One region of the Cupriavidus sp. WS genome, then DNA from elsewhere that is predicted to be linked to it. Evidence: predicted binding sites of a transcription regulator. Region 1 holds the regulator's gene; the other holds the start of a gene.
What was found. The regulator HrcA, encoded in region 1, represses chaperone genes, less so after heat shock. The targets are predictions, from matches to a motif close to TTAGCACTCNNNNNNNNNGAGTGCTAA.
Positions count from the first base shown of each region.

Region 2: a site for HrcA is predicted at 3,265-3,291, ahead of rpoH (RNA polymerase sigma factor RpoH). Genes of this name have one in related genera too.

Region 1 is NZ_AQPL01000052.1:1,626-8,868, reverse strand. It holds gene K206_RS0105535 (DUF1841 family protein) at 1-319, shown strand, start outside; gene K206_RS0105530 (phospholipase A) at 502-1,842, shown strand; gene K206_RS0105525 (thioredoxin family protein) at 1,855-2,280, opposite strand; gene grpE (nucleotide exchange factor GrpE) at 2,376-2,933, opposite strand; gene K206_RS43605 (hypothetical protein) at 3,207-3,362, shown strand; gene K206_RS0105510 (RNA-binding S4 domain-containing protein) at 3,404-3,799, opposite strand; gene hemH (ferrochelatase) at 3,829-4,944, opposite strand; gene hrcA (heat-inducible transcriptional repressor HrcA) at 5,057-6,094, opposite strand; gene K206_RS0105495 (NAD kinase) at 6,199-7,116, shown strand; partial or broken gene recN (DNA repair protein RecN) at 7,172-7,243, shown strand, end outside.
Region 2 is NZ_AQPL01000129.1:2,580-9,822, forward strand. It holds gene K206_RS0111895 (heme A synthase) at 1-433, shown strand, start outside; gene K206_RS0111900 (heme o synthase) at 430-1,365, shown strand; gene K206_RS0111905 (SCO family protein) at 1,512-2,141, shown strand; gene rpoH (RNA polymerase sigma factor RpoH) at 2,254-3,183, opposite strand; gene K206_RS0111915 (pirin family protein) at 3,537-4,415, shown strand; gene ybiB (DNA-binding protein YbiB) at 4,412-5,422, opposite strand; gene K206_RS0111925 (ABC transporter ATP-binding protein) at 5,541-6,344, opposite strand; gene ntrB (nitrate ABC transporter permease) at 6,363-7,175, opposite strand.

The DNA of each region.
Region 1 (7,243 bases):
CGAGCATCCCGAATACCAGGACCTGCTCGCCGACACCGAGGGCGCGCTGGGCCAGGACTACACGCCCGAAGGCGGCCAGACCAACCCCTTCCTGCACCTGGCCATGCACCTGTCGATCGCCGAACAGGTCTCGATCGACCAGCCGCCCGGCATCCGCGGCGCCTACGAGGCGCTGGCGCGGCGCCTGGACTCGCCGCACGAGGCCCATCACCAGGTCATGGAATGCCTGGGCGAAATGCTGTGGCAGGCACAGCGCAGCGGCCTGCCGCCCGACGGCGAGCAATACATCGCCGCCGTCCAGCGCCGCGCCACGCGCTAGGCCGGCGCCGCCCGCCGTCGCGGCGGATAACGGCGGCGGCGAATGGTGGCAGACAACGGCGGCGCACAAATCATCACAAATTGCGCGTGCCGGGCATGATAGGCTCTACCGCGTCGCAATCACCCGCCGCGCATGCGTCACCCGCCCCCCCGGAGTCAGGGAACGCAGGCCGCCTTCATCCCATGCCGCCTTTCTCGCGCAAAGCCCGGGCTGCCGGCTCCGGCGCGCACCGGCGCCGGCCCGCACCGGCCGCGCCCGCCCTTCTGTTCTCGCTGATGCTGGCGGCGGCCTGGCCGCTCCAGGGCCGCGCCGCCATCGCGCTGCTGCAGCCGCCCAAGGTGGTCGACGGCACCCGGCCGCTGACCCTCACGCTGCTGGTCAGCGCCGACAAGGCCAACCGCGCGTTCCTGGTGCCGCAGACCATCGAGGTGGTGGCTTCGGCCGACCTGCAGGCGCCGGTGCGCCTGCACATGGAGCGCGCCACGCCCGGCCCCGCCACGGTCCGGCTGCGCCAGGGCGAGCACCGCATCATCGAATACAGCGCGACCGTGCCGCCCACGCTGCGCGGCCTGGTGCGGCTCGACGCGGTCGACATCGACGCCGCGCCGGTGCTGGTCACGCTGAACCGCGCGCCCGGCCCGGCGAACGCGCCGGCGGCCCCGGCCACGGCGGCCCCAGCACCCGCGGCCGCCGTGGCCACCTCGCTGGCACCGGCCGACGACGGCCGCGCCCCGGCGCCGGCGCCCGTGGTGCCGGTCGTGCCGGTGGCCGCCGCGGCCGAGCCCGCGCCGGTGCAGGCCGACCTGCGCGACCAGGGCCGCCTGACCTTCCACGAACCGATGTATTTCATGGCCGGCGGGCACGGCGGCGCCAATGCCAAATTCCAGCTCAGCTTCAAGTTCCGCGTGTTCCAGGGCGAGAACCCGAACTCGCGCAGCCTGCTCGACAACCTGTATTTCGGCTATACGCAGTTCTCGCTGTGGGACCTGGCCTCGGACTCGCACCCGTTCCGCGACACTAACTACCGGCCGAGCCTGTTCTATTACCTGTCGGATACCGGCGTGCACAACCGCGCCATCAGCCGGCTGTCGGTGGCGGCGGGCCTGGAGCATGAATCGAACGGCCTCGACGGCGACCGCTCGCGCAGCATCAATACCGTGTTCGTCAGGCCGACCCTCTACCTGGGCGACCTGACCGACTGGCACTGGAGCGCGTCGCCCAAGCTGTACTACTACGTGGAGAAGAGCGACAACACCAACATCGCCAGCTACCGGGGCTACATGGACCTCAAGCTGGCCTACGGCAAGGCGGATTCGTGGGAGTTCGCCGCCACCCTGCGCAAGGGCACGCAGAAGTACTACGGCAGCGTGGACGCGGCCGTGACCTACCCGCTCGCGCGGCTGGTTCCGGGCACGGCGGGCTACCTGATGGCCGGTTATTTCATCGGCTACGGCGAGAGCCTGCTGGACTACAACCGCAAGCTGCCGTGGCAGTTCCGCCTCGGCTACGCGCTGTCGCGCTAGCGCCGCCGGCGCTCAGCCGGCCAGCGGCTTGCCGCCGGCCTTGAGGCGGGCGTTGCCCACCGCCGCGGCGAACTGGCCGTGGCCATGCCAGCCGGTGGCGCGGCCCAGCTTCTTGCCCTTGTGGAAGAACATGAACACCGGGATGCCGTGCAGGCCGAAGCGCCGGCCCAGCTCCGGGTGCGCGTAGACGTTGGCGTGCAGCCAGTGCAGGTCGAGCGCGCGTACCGGCTCGGGATTGGCCAGCATGGCCTTCTTCGCCATCTCGCAGTTGAAGCAGTCCACGCCCCAGAAGAACACGCAGACCAGCTTGTCGCCGGCCGCGGCGATGGCGGCGTCGATGTCGTCGCCATTGACTTCGCGCATGCCGAACGCCTCGAAGGCGCGGTGATCCTGGTGCGGGGCCTCGGCGCCGGCGGCCTGATCGGGGGATGTGGACATCGGTCTCTCCATCAATGGAAAACGCCCGGGCCAGAGCGGCACCGGGCGTTGCTCGTGCCAGCCGGACGGGCGGACAGCGAAAGGGACTGCGGCGGTTACTTGGGCGCGGACACCGTCACCAGCGCCGGGCGCAGCACGCGGTCGGCGATCATGTAGCCGCGCTGCAGCACCGACACCACGGTATTGGGCTCCTGCGGCGCCGGCACCATCGAGATGGCCTGGTGGCGATGCGGGTCGAACTTCTCGCCGACCGGGTTCAGCTCGACGAGCTTGCCCTTCTCGAAGGCGCTGGTGAGCTGGCGCGCGGTCAGCTCGACGCCTTCGCGCAGCTTGGCGATGTCGCCCGAGCCGTCGGCCAGCGCGGCCTGCAGGCTGTCCATCACCGGCAGCAGGTAGTCGGCGAAGCTTTCGATGGCGAACTTGTGCGCCTTGGCGACGTCTTCCTGGGCGCGGCGGCGGATGTTCTCGCCTTCGGCGGTCGCGCGCAGGAACAGGTCATAGTTTTCCTTGGCCTTGGCTTCGAGCGCGGCCAACTGGGCGGCCACGCCGTCCGCGGCGGCGTTCTCGGCCTGCGCGGCCGGCGCGTTGTTCAGCTCCTCGCCGGCGGCCGCGGGCGGCGTCGTGTTGGATGGCGTCTGCTTCTGTTCTTCCATGTCGATCCGTTCTGATACAAGGACGCGGCCGGCCTGCGCCGGCCACGGGTGGTAAATCGGCAAATGTAGCCTGCAATTGGTGACAGGCTTCCGGTTTTTCAAGAGCGCACCGTGTCGGTGCGGTGAAACACATGGTTACAAAGAGGCGGGCACCGAAATAGGGGCCATATTGCTTTGCTGCAACGCACCCTCTAAGATGAAAGTGTACAAAAATGACAAAAATAACGGGGTCGAAGATGCATCACAAGTCGGGCCACTCTCGAAAGGTTAGCCATGCATAAGCTGCCTGTTCTGACGGTCTTCCTTCTCGCCGCATTATCGGTGATGACAGTCTTCATCTGCCTCTCCGGCGCCTTCACGCCGCGGGATACCGAATACGGCAGTGGCAAGGCGGTTTTCAAGCATTACATCGTTCCCTTCGTTCGCTGACCAGCCAGTGAGCCGCGGCGCCGCATGCGCCGGCGCGCGCCTCACTGTCCGATGCCGTCGAGCAGGCGTCGGTCGCGCTTGGTCGGCCGGCCCTGCAGCCGCGACGCCGGCTCCGTGTTGACCCGCCGGTTTTCCGCCTCCTCCCGCCGCCGCGCCTGGCTTGCCTCGGTTTCCGCGTAGAGCGTCTGCGCCACCGGCGCCGCGCCGCGCGCGCCCGCGATCCCCTTGACCACCAGTTCCCAGCGCTGCTGGTGCGCTTCGAGCACGACCGTGTCGCCGGGCCTGACCTCGCGCGAATTCTTGCACGGCTGGCCGTTGACCCGCACCTTGCCGCGCTCCACGGCCTCGGCCGCCAGCGAGCGGGTCTTGAAGAAACGCGCGCACCACAGCCATTTGTCGATGCGCAGGCGGGCATCCGCCTCGAAAGATACGTTCATGCTGTCATCTCCTTGCCACGAAGCGCGCCTCAGGCCGCCGCGCCGCGCATCTGGGCCTGGCTGCGGCGCGCCTCCAGCTCGTGCGGGTGCGGCAGCCGCAGCGGCCAGCCCTGCAGGTGCTGCAGGGCGATCTCCGCCAGCCCGGCGATCCAGGACTCGGCGTCGTTGAGGCAGGGAATGTAGTGGAAAACCTTGCCGCCGGCCACCTGGAATTCGGAGCGCCCTTCCATGCCGATCTCCTCGAGCGTCTCCAGGCAGTCGGCCGGGAAACCCGGGCAGAACACGTCGACGCGGCCCGTGCCGACCTTGCCCAGCTCCCGCAGCGTCGGCGCCGTGTACGGCTGCAGCCATTCCGCGCGCCCGAAGCGCGACTGGAACGTGACCTGGTACTGGCCCGGCTGCAGGCCCAGCGCCTCGCCCAGCAGGCGGCCGGTCTTGAGGCATTCGCAATGGTAGGGATCACCCAGTTCCAGCGTGCGCCGCGGCACCCCGTGGAACGACAGGATCAGCCGGTCGCCGCGCGCGAAATCGGGCGTGCCGTGCTGCGCCCAGTATGCGCCCACCTGCTGGTGCAGGGCAGCGATATAGGACGGATGGTCGTGAAAATGCTTGACCAGCCGCAGCTCTGGCTGGTTGCGCCACTGCGCCAGCACGCGGAACGCCTCGTCGAACGCCGTGGCCGTGGTGCTGCCCGAATACTGCGGGTACAGCGGCAGCAGCAGGACGCGCTCGGTGCCCTGGCGCCGCAGCGCCTCGAGCACCGAGCCGATCGACGGATTGCCGTAGCGCATCGCGCACGCCACCGTCACTTCGTGGCCGTGCTGGTTGAGCAGCAGTTGCAGCGCGTGGGCCTGGCGCTCGGTGTGGACCAGCAGCGGCGAGCCGGTCATGTGCGCCTCGCGCAGCCACACCGACTCGTATTTCATGGCCGAGGCGCGCGAGCGCAGCGGCAGGATGAAGCCGTACAGGATCGGCAGCCAGGCCGCGCGCGGGATCTCCACCACGCGCGGATCGGACAGGAACTGCCGGAGATAGCTGCCGACGGCCTTCGGGGTCGGCGCGTCCGGGGTGCCGAGATTGATCAGCAGGACCGCCGTGCGCGGCGCCTGGCCGTGCTGATAGGCCGGTTCGGGAGTAGTCGTCATGGTGTTTCCGGTGTGGCGGGGCGGGCCGCGGCGAACGCGCGCGGCCGCCGGGTCGCGCCGGGCCGGCGGGCGCAACGGCACTGGCAGCCGGTGAGACCCGCCGGGGCCCGCACTAATTCTGGCTCAGCGCGCTGGACAGCAGCCGCGCCGTGATGTCGACGATCGGGATCACCCGTTCGTAGGCCATGCGGGTCGGCCCGATCACCCCCAGCGTGCCGACGATCTGGCCGTCGACCTCGTAGGGCGCGGTGATGACCGCCATGTCCTCGAGCGGCACCAGCTTGCTCTCGCCGCCGATGAAGATCTGCACGCCCTGCGCATGGCTGGAGACGTCGAGCAGCTTGAGCAGGCCGGTCTTGTGCTCGAACACGTCGAACAGGCGGCGCAGCTTTTCCATGCTGGAGGACAGGTCCTCCACCTCGAGCAGCTTGCGCTCGCCGGAGATGAAGACGTGGTTGTCCTCTTCCTCGGCCATCGCGCTGCTGCCGGCCTCCACCGCCGCCTGCATCAGCTGCGACATGTCCATGCGCAGCGCCCGCAGTTCGCCGCGCAGGTGGTCGCGCACGTTGTCGAAGCTCATGCCGGCATAGTGCGAGTTGATGAAGTTGGCGGCCTCGACCAGCTGCGACGGCGTGTACGGCAGCTCGGTCTGGATGATGCGGTTCTGCACGTCGCCTTCGGGCGTGACGATGATCAGCAGGATGCGCTTGTCCGACAGCCGCATGAATTCGACCTGGCGGAACGCCTGCGCGCGCCGCGGCGTCATCACCACGCCGGCGAAATGCGACAGGTTGGACAAGGTGTGCGCCGCCGAGGTGATCATGCGCTGCGGCCCGAGCTGCTGGCCGTGCAACTGCCCCTGGATCTTGCCGGCCAGCTCGGCCAGGTTGAGCGCGCTGTCGAGCGGCTGGGCGGTCAGCATGGTGTCGACGAACAGCCGGTAGCCGCGCGGCGTCGGGATGCGCCCGGCCGAGGTGTGCGGGCTGGTGATGAAGCCCATCTCCTCCAGGTCCGACATCACATTGCGGATGGTGGCCGGCGACAGGTCGAGCCCCGAGTATTTCGACAGGGTGCGCGAGCCGACGGGCTGCCCCTCGGCGATATAGCGCTCGATCAGCGTTTTGAGAAGCGTTTTGGCACGTTCATCCATGATGCACCCGATTTTACGCAAGTTTTCCCGGTTCGGGCGGCTGGCGCGCACCGGCGCGCGCCGGCGTGCTGACAATGGTCACGGCGGTATGGTCTAATCCGGGCATGTCATCGCTCCCCAAGCCCGCCGCCGCGCGCGCCCCCTTCCGCACCGTCGCCCTGATCGGCAGGTACGCCACCGCCGGCATCGAAGGCCCGCTGGAAGAACTGGCCGCCTGCATCCTGAAGAACGGCCAGGACGTCGTGTTCGAACGCGAGACCGCGCTGGCCACCGGGCTGACCGACTACCCTTCCCTGCCGCCCGGCGAGATCGGCAAGCATGCCGACGTCGCCGTGGTGCTGGGCGGCGACGGCACCCTGCTGGGGCTGGCGCGCCAGCTCGCCGGCTTCCCGGTGCCGCTGATCGGCGTCAACCACGGCCGGCTCGGCTTCATGACCGACATCCCGCTCGAGAACGTGCAGTCGGTGCTGCCCGACATGCTGGCCGGGCGCTACGAATCCGAGACCCGCATGCTGCTGGAGTCGCAGGTGGTGCGCGACGACGGCGTGATCTTCTCCGCGCTGGCCTTCAACGACGTGGTGGTCAACCGCTCCGGCATCTCCGGCATGGTCGAGCTGGCGGTCTCGGTGGACGGTTACTTCATGTACAACCAGCGCTCGGACGGCCTGATCGTGTCCACGCCGACCGGCTCCACGGCCTACGCGCTGTCGGCCGGCGGCCCGATCCTGCATCCCACGCTGTCCGGCCTGGTGCTGGTGCCGATCGCCCCGCACGCGCTGTCGAACCGCCCGATCGTGCTGCCGCACGACGCCGAGGTATCGATCGAGGTGGCCACCGCGCGCGACGCCAGCGTCAACTTCGACATGCAGTCGCTGACCTCGCTGCTGCCCGGCGACCGCATCGTGGTGCGCCGCTCGGCCAAGACCGTCCACCTGCTGCACCCGCTCGGCTACAACTATTACGCCACGCTGCGCAAGAAGCTGCACTGGCACGAGTACCCGAGCGAAGACAACCGGCTCTGATGCGGCCCCGAACGACCCGGAACGATCCAACCCAGACCCTGACCCGTCGCCCACGATGCTGCGCAGCCTGTCCATCCGCGATTTCGTCATCGTCGATAGCCTCGACCTCGACTTCTCCCCGGGCTTC
Region 2 (7,243 bases), on a different contig from region 1:
CACCGACTTCCCGCTGTGCAACGGCCAGCTGGTGCCGGAGATGGACTTCCGCCACGGTTTCACGCTGTGGCGCCAGCTCGGCATGACCGCCGACGGCGACTACATCCCGCACTCGGCGCTGGTGGCGATCCACTGGGTGCACCGCGGCTTCGCCTTCGTGGTGCTGGGCTACCTGGCGTGGTTCGGGCTGCGCGCGCGCCGCCTCGGCGGGCTGGCGCGCCACGCGGGCTGGCTGCTGGGCGTGCTCGCGCTGCAACTGGCCACCGGCCTGTCCAACATCGTGTTCGACTGGCCGCTGGTGGCCGCGGTGGCCCACAACGGCGGCGCGGCGGTGCTTCTGATGCTGTTGGTCCGCCTCAACTACAATATAGGGCTCGCGGCCCGCGCCGCTGACCTCGCTACTGACGTGCCGGCCGCCGTGCGCGCCACATGAAAGAGAAGATTCCCCCCGTGGTTACTGCTACCCACCCTCATCCTGCCGGACGGGTCCGTCACCTGGTCCGCCAGTACGCCGCCCTCACCAAGCCCCGCGTCACGCAACTGGCCGTCTTCTGCGCCATCATCGGCATGTTCCTGGCTTCGCCGGGCATGGTGCCGTGGCCGGTGCTGATCGGCGGCGCGGCGGGCATCTGGCTGCTGGCGGGCGCGGCGTTCGCCATCAACTGCCTGGTGGAGCAGAAGATCGACGCGCTGATGCGCCGCACCGCGTGGCGCCCCTCGGCCACCGGCGAGATCACCACCGCGCAGACGCTGGTGTTCTCCGCGGTGCTGGGCGGGGCGGGGATGTGGCTGCTGCACGTGTTCGCCAACGACCTGACCATGTGGCTGACGGTGGCGACCTTCGTCGGCTACGCGGTGGTGTACACCATCCTGCTCAAGCCGGCCACGCCGCAGAACATCGTGATCGGCGGCCTGTCCGGCGCCATGCCGCCGGCGCTGGGCTGGGCGGCGGTGTCGGGCACCGTGCCGGCCGAAGCGTGGTTCCTGGTGCTCATCATCTTCACCTGGACCCCGCCGCATTTCTGGGCGCTGGCGCTGTACCGCCGCGCCGACTACGCCAAGTCGGGCCTGCCGATGCTGCCGATCACCCACGGCGAGCGCTTCACCCTGCTGCACATCCTGCTGTACACGCTGATCATGATCGCGGCCACGCTGCTGCCGTTCGTGTACGGCATGTGCGGTTATATCTACCTGGCGTCCGCGCTGGTGCTCGGCGGCGGTTTCCTGGCCTATGCCTGGAAGCTGTACCGCAACTACTCGGATGCGCTGGCGCAGCGCATGTTCCGCTTCTCGATCCTGTACCTGTCGCTGCTGTTCGCGGCGCTGCTGATCGACCACTATTTCAAGTTCCTGCCGCAGTCCTGAACGGCGCGCCGGCGCCGGTCTTGCGGCATCTTGTCGCGGACCGGGCGCAGCGGCGGCGCGATCGGCGATACTGCGCCCATATGCCAATGCGAGGCGGCCAATGTGAAGCGGCCGCCCCGCGCCGCCCCATCCATCACGCGACCCGAATGCCTACCCGCCCCTTCCCCGGTTCTTCCTCCAGCTTCGCGCTGCTGCTTCGTCGTTTCTGCCTGCTGGCGCTGTGTTCGCTGCTGCTCGCCGCGTGTGGCCAGCAGCGCGCGTCCTTCAAGAACGTCGACATCACCGGCGGCAGCGAATTCGGCAAGGACTTCAGCCTCACCGACCACACCGGCAAGGTCCGCACGCTGGCCGACTTCAAGGGCAAGGCGGTGGTGATGTTCTTCGGCTACACGCATTGCCCGGACGTCTGCCCGACCACGATGGCCGAGCTCAAGGCGGTCATGGAGCAGCTCGGCCCCGATGCCGACAAGGTGCAGGTGCTGTTCGTCACGGTCGACCCCGAGCGCGACACGCAGGAGCTGCTGGCGCAATACGTGCCGGCCTTCGACCCGCGCTTCCTGGGCATGCGCGCGGCCGACGACGCCGCGCTGCAGAAGGTGGCCAAGGACTTCAAGGTGTATTACGCCAAGGTGCCCGGCACCTCGCCGAACAACTACACGATGGACCACTCGGCCGGCAGCTACGTGTTCGACCCGAGCGGCAAGCTGCGCCTGTTCATCCGCCACGGCCAGGGGCCGGAGCCGATCGTGCACGACCTCAAGCAGCTGCTGTCCTGATCCGCGTGCCGCCGCCGGCGGCGCGCGGACGAAAAAAGGGCCGGTCGTGAGGACCGGCCCTTTTTCGTTGCGCGGCGCGGCTTTCACCGCCGCGCGCGGTCAGGCAAACGCTTCAGGCAAACGCTTGCAGCGCGCCCTTCATCTTCTTCATCGCCGCCGTTTCGATCTGGCGGATGCGCTCGGCCGACACGCCGAACTCGTCAGCCAGCTCGTGCAGCGTCGAGCCGCCCGAGCCGTCGTCGTTGACGTGCAGCCAGCGCGCCTCGATGATACGGCGGCTGCGCTCGTCGAGCTTGCCCAGCGCTTCTTCCAGGCCCTGCACCTGCAGGCGGTCGTGGCGCTGGGCCTCGATCACGCGGGTCGGCTCGTTGTGGTTGTCGGCCAGGTAGGCGATGGGGGCGAATTCCTCCTCGCCGTCGTCGATCTGGCCTTCCAGCGCCAGGTCGCCGCCCGACAGGCGGGTCTCCATCTCCATCACTTCTTCCGGCTTGACGTTCAGCTCGCGCGCCACCGCGTCGATCTGTTCCGGCGTGAAGGTGTGGGCGCCCTGCTTGTGGCTGCGCAGGTTGAAGAACAGCTTGCGCTGGGCCTTGGTGGTGGCCACCTTGACCATGCGCCAGTTCTTCAGCACGTACTCGTGGATCTCGGCCTTGATCCAGTGCATGGCATACGACACCAGGCGCACGCCCTGGTCCGGGTCGAAGCGCTTCACCGCCTTCATCAGGCCGATGTTGCCTTCCTGGATCAGGTCGGCGTGGGGCAGGCCGTAGCCAAGGTACTGGCGGGCGATGGACACCACCAGGCGCAGGTGCGACAGCACCAGGCGGCGCGCCGCGTCGACGGAGTCGTGCTCGCGCAGGTCGCGCGCAAGCCGCTGCTCCTCCTCGGGCGTCAGCATGGGGATACGATGGACAGCCTGGATATAGCTGTCCAGGTTTCCCAGATTACCGGGAAACGTCAGCGCGAACGCCCCGGCGCCCTGAGGCGCCGTAGGCAGGCGGCTGCTGGTTTGGGTCTGGTCGGCAGATAGGACCGCGTTCACTCGATTGCTCCTTTCGCATCCGGCGGGTGGGTTGCCCGCGGCGCTCGCCACAAGGGTCCGCGCACTGCATTGCAACACATATTAGCACTCAAGCCGGGGGACTGCTAAGTTGGAGTCCCCATGGGGTTGATAGTTCCAGCTAATTGATGCCGTGAATCACATAGTCTTTTATCGGGGCCGGCTTCCGTCATGTGGCGTAATCACTATCAGACAGCGTTCGCTGCCTTATCGGACAAAGATTAGAGGGGGCGCGCCCCGTCTGGTTCTGTCGCCGGATGAGATGCTGTGTTCCGCCAGCAGCTACACTCCTCTCATTTGGCCGGCCCTCAGCTTCGGCCCAACCGGGGAGATCCATGTCTGTCATCGAACACTTGCTCAAGCCGCACACACGCGACCTCGGCGACGGCTTCACCGTCAGCCGCGTGCTGCCCGCCGCCGCGGCCCAGACGGTGGGCCCGTTCATCTTCTTCGACCACATGGGGCCCACGGCCCTGCCGCGCGGCCAGGGGCTGGATGTGCGCCCGCATCCGCATATCGGCCTGGCCACCGTGACCTACCTGTTCGACGGCGAAATCCTCCACCACGACAGCCTGGGCAGCAAGCAGGTGATCCGGCCCGGCGACGTCAACTGGATGACCGCCGGCAGCGGCATCGCGCACTCGGAGCGCTCGCCCGCGGCGGCCCGCGAGGCCGGGCCGAGCCTGCACGGCATCCAGACCTGGGTGGCGCTGCCGCTGGAACACGAAACCACCGCGCCGTCGTTCTTCCACCATCCGGCCGCGACGCTGCCCAAGCTCGAGCGCCCGGGCGTGCGCATGACCGTGATCGCGGGCGATGCGTTCGGCGCCGAGGCGCCGGTGAAGGTCTTCAGCCGCACGCTGTACGTGGCGATCGAGCTGGAGGCGGGCGCTAGCCTGGAGATCCCGCCCGAGCATGCCGAGCGCGGCGTCTATCCGGTCGACGGCGTGGTCGCGCTCGACGGCGAGGTGCTGCCGGAGCGTCACATGGCGGTGCTGGTGCCCGGCCAGACCGTCACGCTGAACGCCGAGGCGCCTTCGCGCGTGATGCTGCTCGGCGGCGACCCGACCGACGGGCACCGCTTCATCTTCTGGAATTTCGTCGCCAGCAGCAAGGAGGCCATCGAAGCCGCGTCGCAGCGCTGGGAGAACGACCAGTTCCCGCGCGTGCCGGGCGAGGACGACCGCATCCCGCTGCCGCCGCGCAAGCGCTAGACCGGGCTGGTCCAGGCCACGCGCGTGCCCTGCTGCACGCAGCCGCGGATGGCCTCGACCTGGGTGGCGATCGGTGCCGGCACCGGCACCTTGCCGTCCAGCACGGCGCGGATCCAGGCCGCGGTCTGCGCGGCGTCGTTGCCGGGCGGCAGCTCCGGCACCTCGCCAATCGAGCCCGCGGTGGGGTCGACCAGCGTGCGCTGGTGGCCGTCGTGCAGCCAGTCGATGCGGCCGGCGCGGCGCGCGTCGGCCACCACCTCGCCCTCGGTGCCGCGCGCCAGCAGCACGTTGGCCGGCTCGTGCGAGAAGTAGTCGGTCAGGGTCTCGCGGTATTCCGGATGGGTGTAGCTGTACAGGCGCAGCGCCTCGGCCGGCGTATGCGCGCCGACGGGCTGCAGCATCTTCGCCACCGTGTGCGAGGAATTGCGCAGGCCGATCTGCATGCGCCGGTCGAGCAGCCGCGACAGCGCCGGCGACAGCACGTCGACCGGCAGCACCGCCAGCGGGTTGTCCTTCTCGCGCAGGCGGGACTCGGCTTCGGCCACCGTCGCGCACGGCGCGATGCCGAGCGCCCCGAACAGCGCGATGCTGGTCACGCGCCCGCTGAATTCGCGGCTGCCGTGCACCAGCACCGGCACGCCTTCGCGCGCCAGCAGCAGCGCCAGCAGCGGCACCAGGTTGGGCTGCTTGCGCGCGCCGTTGTAGCTGGGGATGGAGACCACCACGCGGTCGGGCGGCGCGGCCAGCGGCAGGCAGTGCGCGTGCGCGGCCTCCAGCATGCCGGCCAGCTCGTGCGGCGCCTCGCCCTTGATGCGGTAGGCCATCAGCACGGCGCCCAGCTCGATGTCGGCCACGCGGCCGGCCAGCATGGCGTCGAACAGCGTCTGCGCATCCTCGCGCGGCAGCGCGCGGGCGCCGTTGACGCCGCGGCCGATTTCCTTGATGTACCTGGCTGCGGCGAAAGGGGCAGCGGCGGGGGTGGCAGCGGGCGTGGCGGTGTCGGTCATGGCGGGCTGGGACGGTGTTGTTTGTGGTTCATGATAGCGGAGCGGGCCGGCGCTGCCCATCGCAGCCGCCGGCCCGCGCCGTTGAATCCGCGCCATGAACCCGCGGCCCGGCCCGCGCTCAGGCCGCTTCCTTGAGCGCCGGATTGCGCTGCTTGCGGTACAGGAAGTCCAGCACCGCGGTGCGGCAGGCGTGGTAGGCCTTGTCGTCGGCCAGCGCCATGCGCTCGCGCGGGCGCGGCAGGTCCACCGGCAGCACCTCGCCGATGGTCGCCGCGGGGCCGTTGGTCATCATGACGATGCGGTCGGCCAGCAGCACGGCCTCGTCCACGTCGTGCGTCACCATCACCACCGTGCTGCGGGTCTTGGCGACGATCTTGATGAGCTCGTCCTGCAGGTGGGCGCGCGTGAGCGCATCGAGCGCGCCGAACGGCTCGTCCATCAGCAGCACCTTGGGCTCCATCGCCAGCGCCCGCGCGATGCCCACGCGCTGCTTCATGCCGCCGGAGATCTCCTGCGGGTACTTGCCCTCGGCATGGGTCAGGCCCACCATTGCCAGCGTGTCGTGCGTGCGGGCCTTGAGCTGCGTGCGGTTTTCGCTGCCGCCGAACACGCGTTCCACGCCGAGGTAGACGTTCTCGAAGCAGGTCAGCCACGGCAGCAGCGAGTGGTTCTGGAACACCACCGCGCGGTCCGGCCCCGGGCCGGAGATCTCGCGCTCGGCGCAGATCAGCGCGCCGCTGCTGGGGCGGTCGAGCCCGGCCAGCAGGTTCAGCAGCGTCGATTTGCCGCAGCCCGAATGGCCGATCAGCGTGATGAACTCGCCGCGGGCGATGGTCAGGTTGACGTCGCGCAGCGCGACGAACGGTCCCTTCTTGGTCTTGAAGGTCTGGCCCACGTTTTCGATGCGGACGAACTTTTCCATGTCGTTCTCCCTGGCGCGCTAGTTGCCGTAGCTGAAGCGTTTGGCGAGGCTCAGCAGCGCGTATTCGAGCAGCAGGCCCACCACGCCGATGATGAAGATGGCGATCACGATGTGCTCCACCTTCAGGTTGTTCCACTCGTCCCACAGCCAGAAGCCGATGCCGGTGCCGCCGGTCAGCATCTCCGCGGCCACGATCACCAGCCACGCGGTGCCGATCGACAGCCGCACGCCGGTCAGCATGTAGGGCAGCACCGCCGGCAGCAGCACGCGCGTGAACACCTTCCACTCGGACAGGTCGAGCACGCGCGCCACGTTCAGGTAGTCCTGCGGCACGCGCGTGACGCCCACCGCGGTGTTGATGACCATCGGCCAGATCGAGCAGATGAAGATGGCCCAGATCGCGGCCGGGTTGGCGGACTTGAACAGCAGCAGCCCGATCGGCAGCCACGCCAGCGGCGAGACCGGCCGCAGCAGGCTGATGATGGGCGCCATCATGGCGTTGAGGAAGGCGAAGCGGCCCAGCGCGAAGCCGGCCGGGATGCCGATCAGCGCGGCCAGCCCGAAGCCCGCCGCCACGCGCGCCAGCGACGCCAGCACGTTCCAGCCGATGCCCTGGTCGTTGGGCCCGTTGCGGTAGAACGGGTCGGAGAACAGCGGCACGGCCGCGTGCCAGGTGGCGGCCGGCGTCGGGATGGCCGGGATCAGCGTGGCCACGCCGTGCCAGAACAGCAGGAACAGCGCGAAGCCGGCCACCGGCGGCATCGCCTTGAGCACCACCGCCGCGACGGCCTCGCGCCGCGCCGCGCGGCGCGCCTCGGCCTGGGCCTCCAGCGCGCGGCGCTCGGCGCGCTCGCGCGCCTGCGGGTCGCCGAGCGAGGCGAGTCCGCCGAGACTGGCGG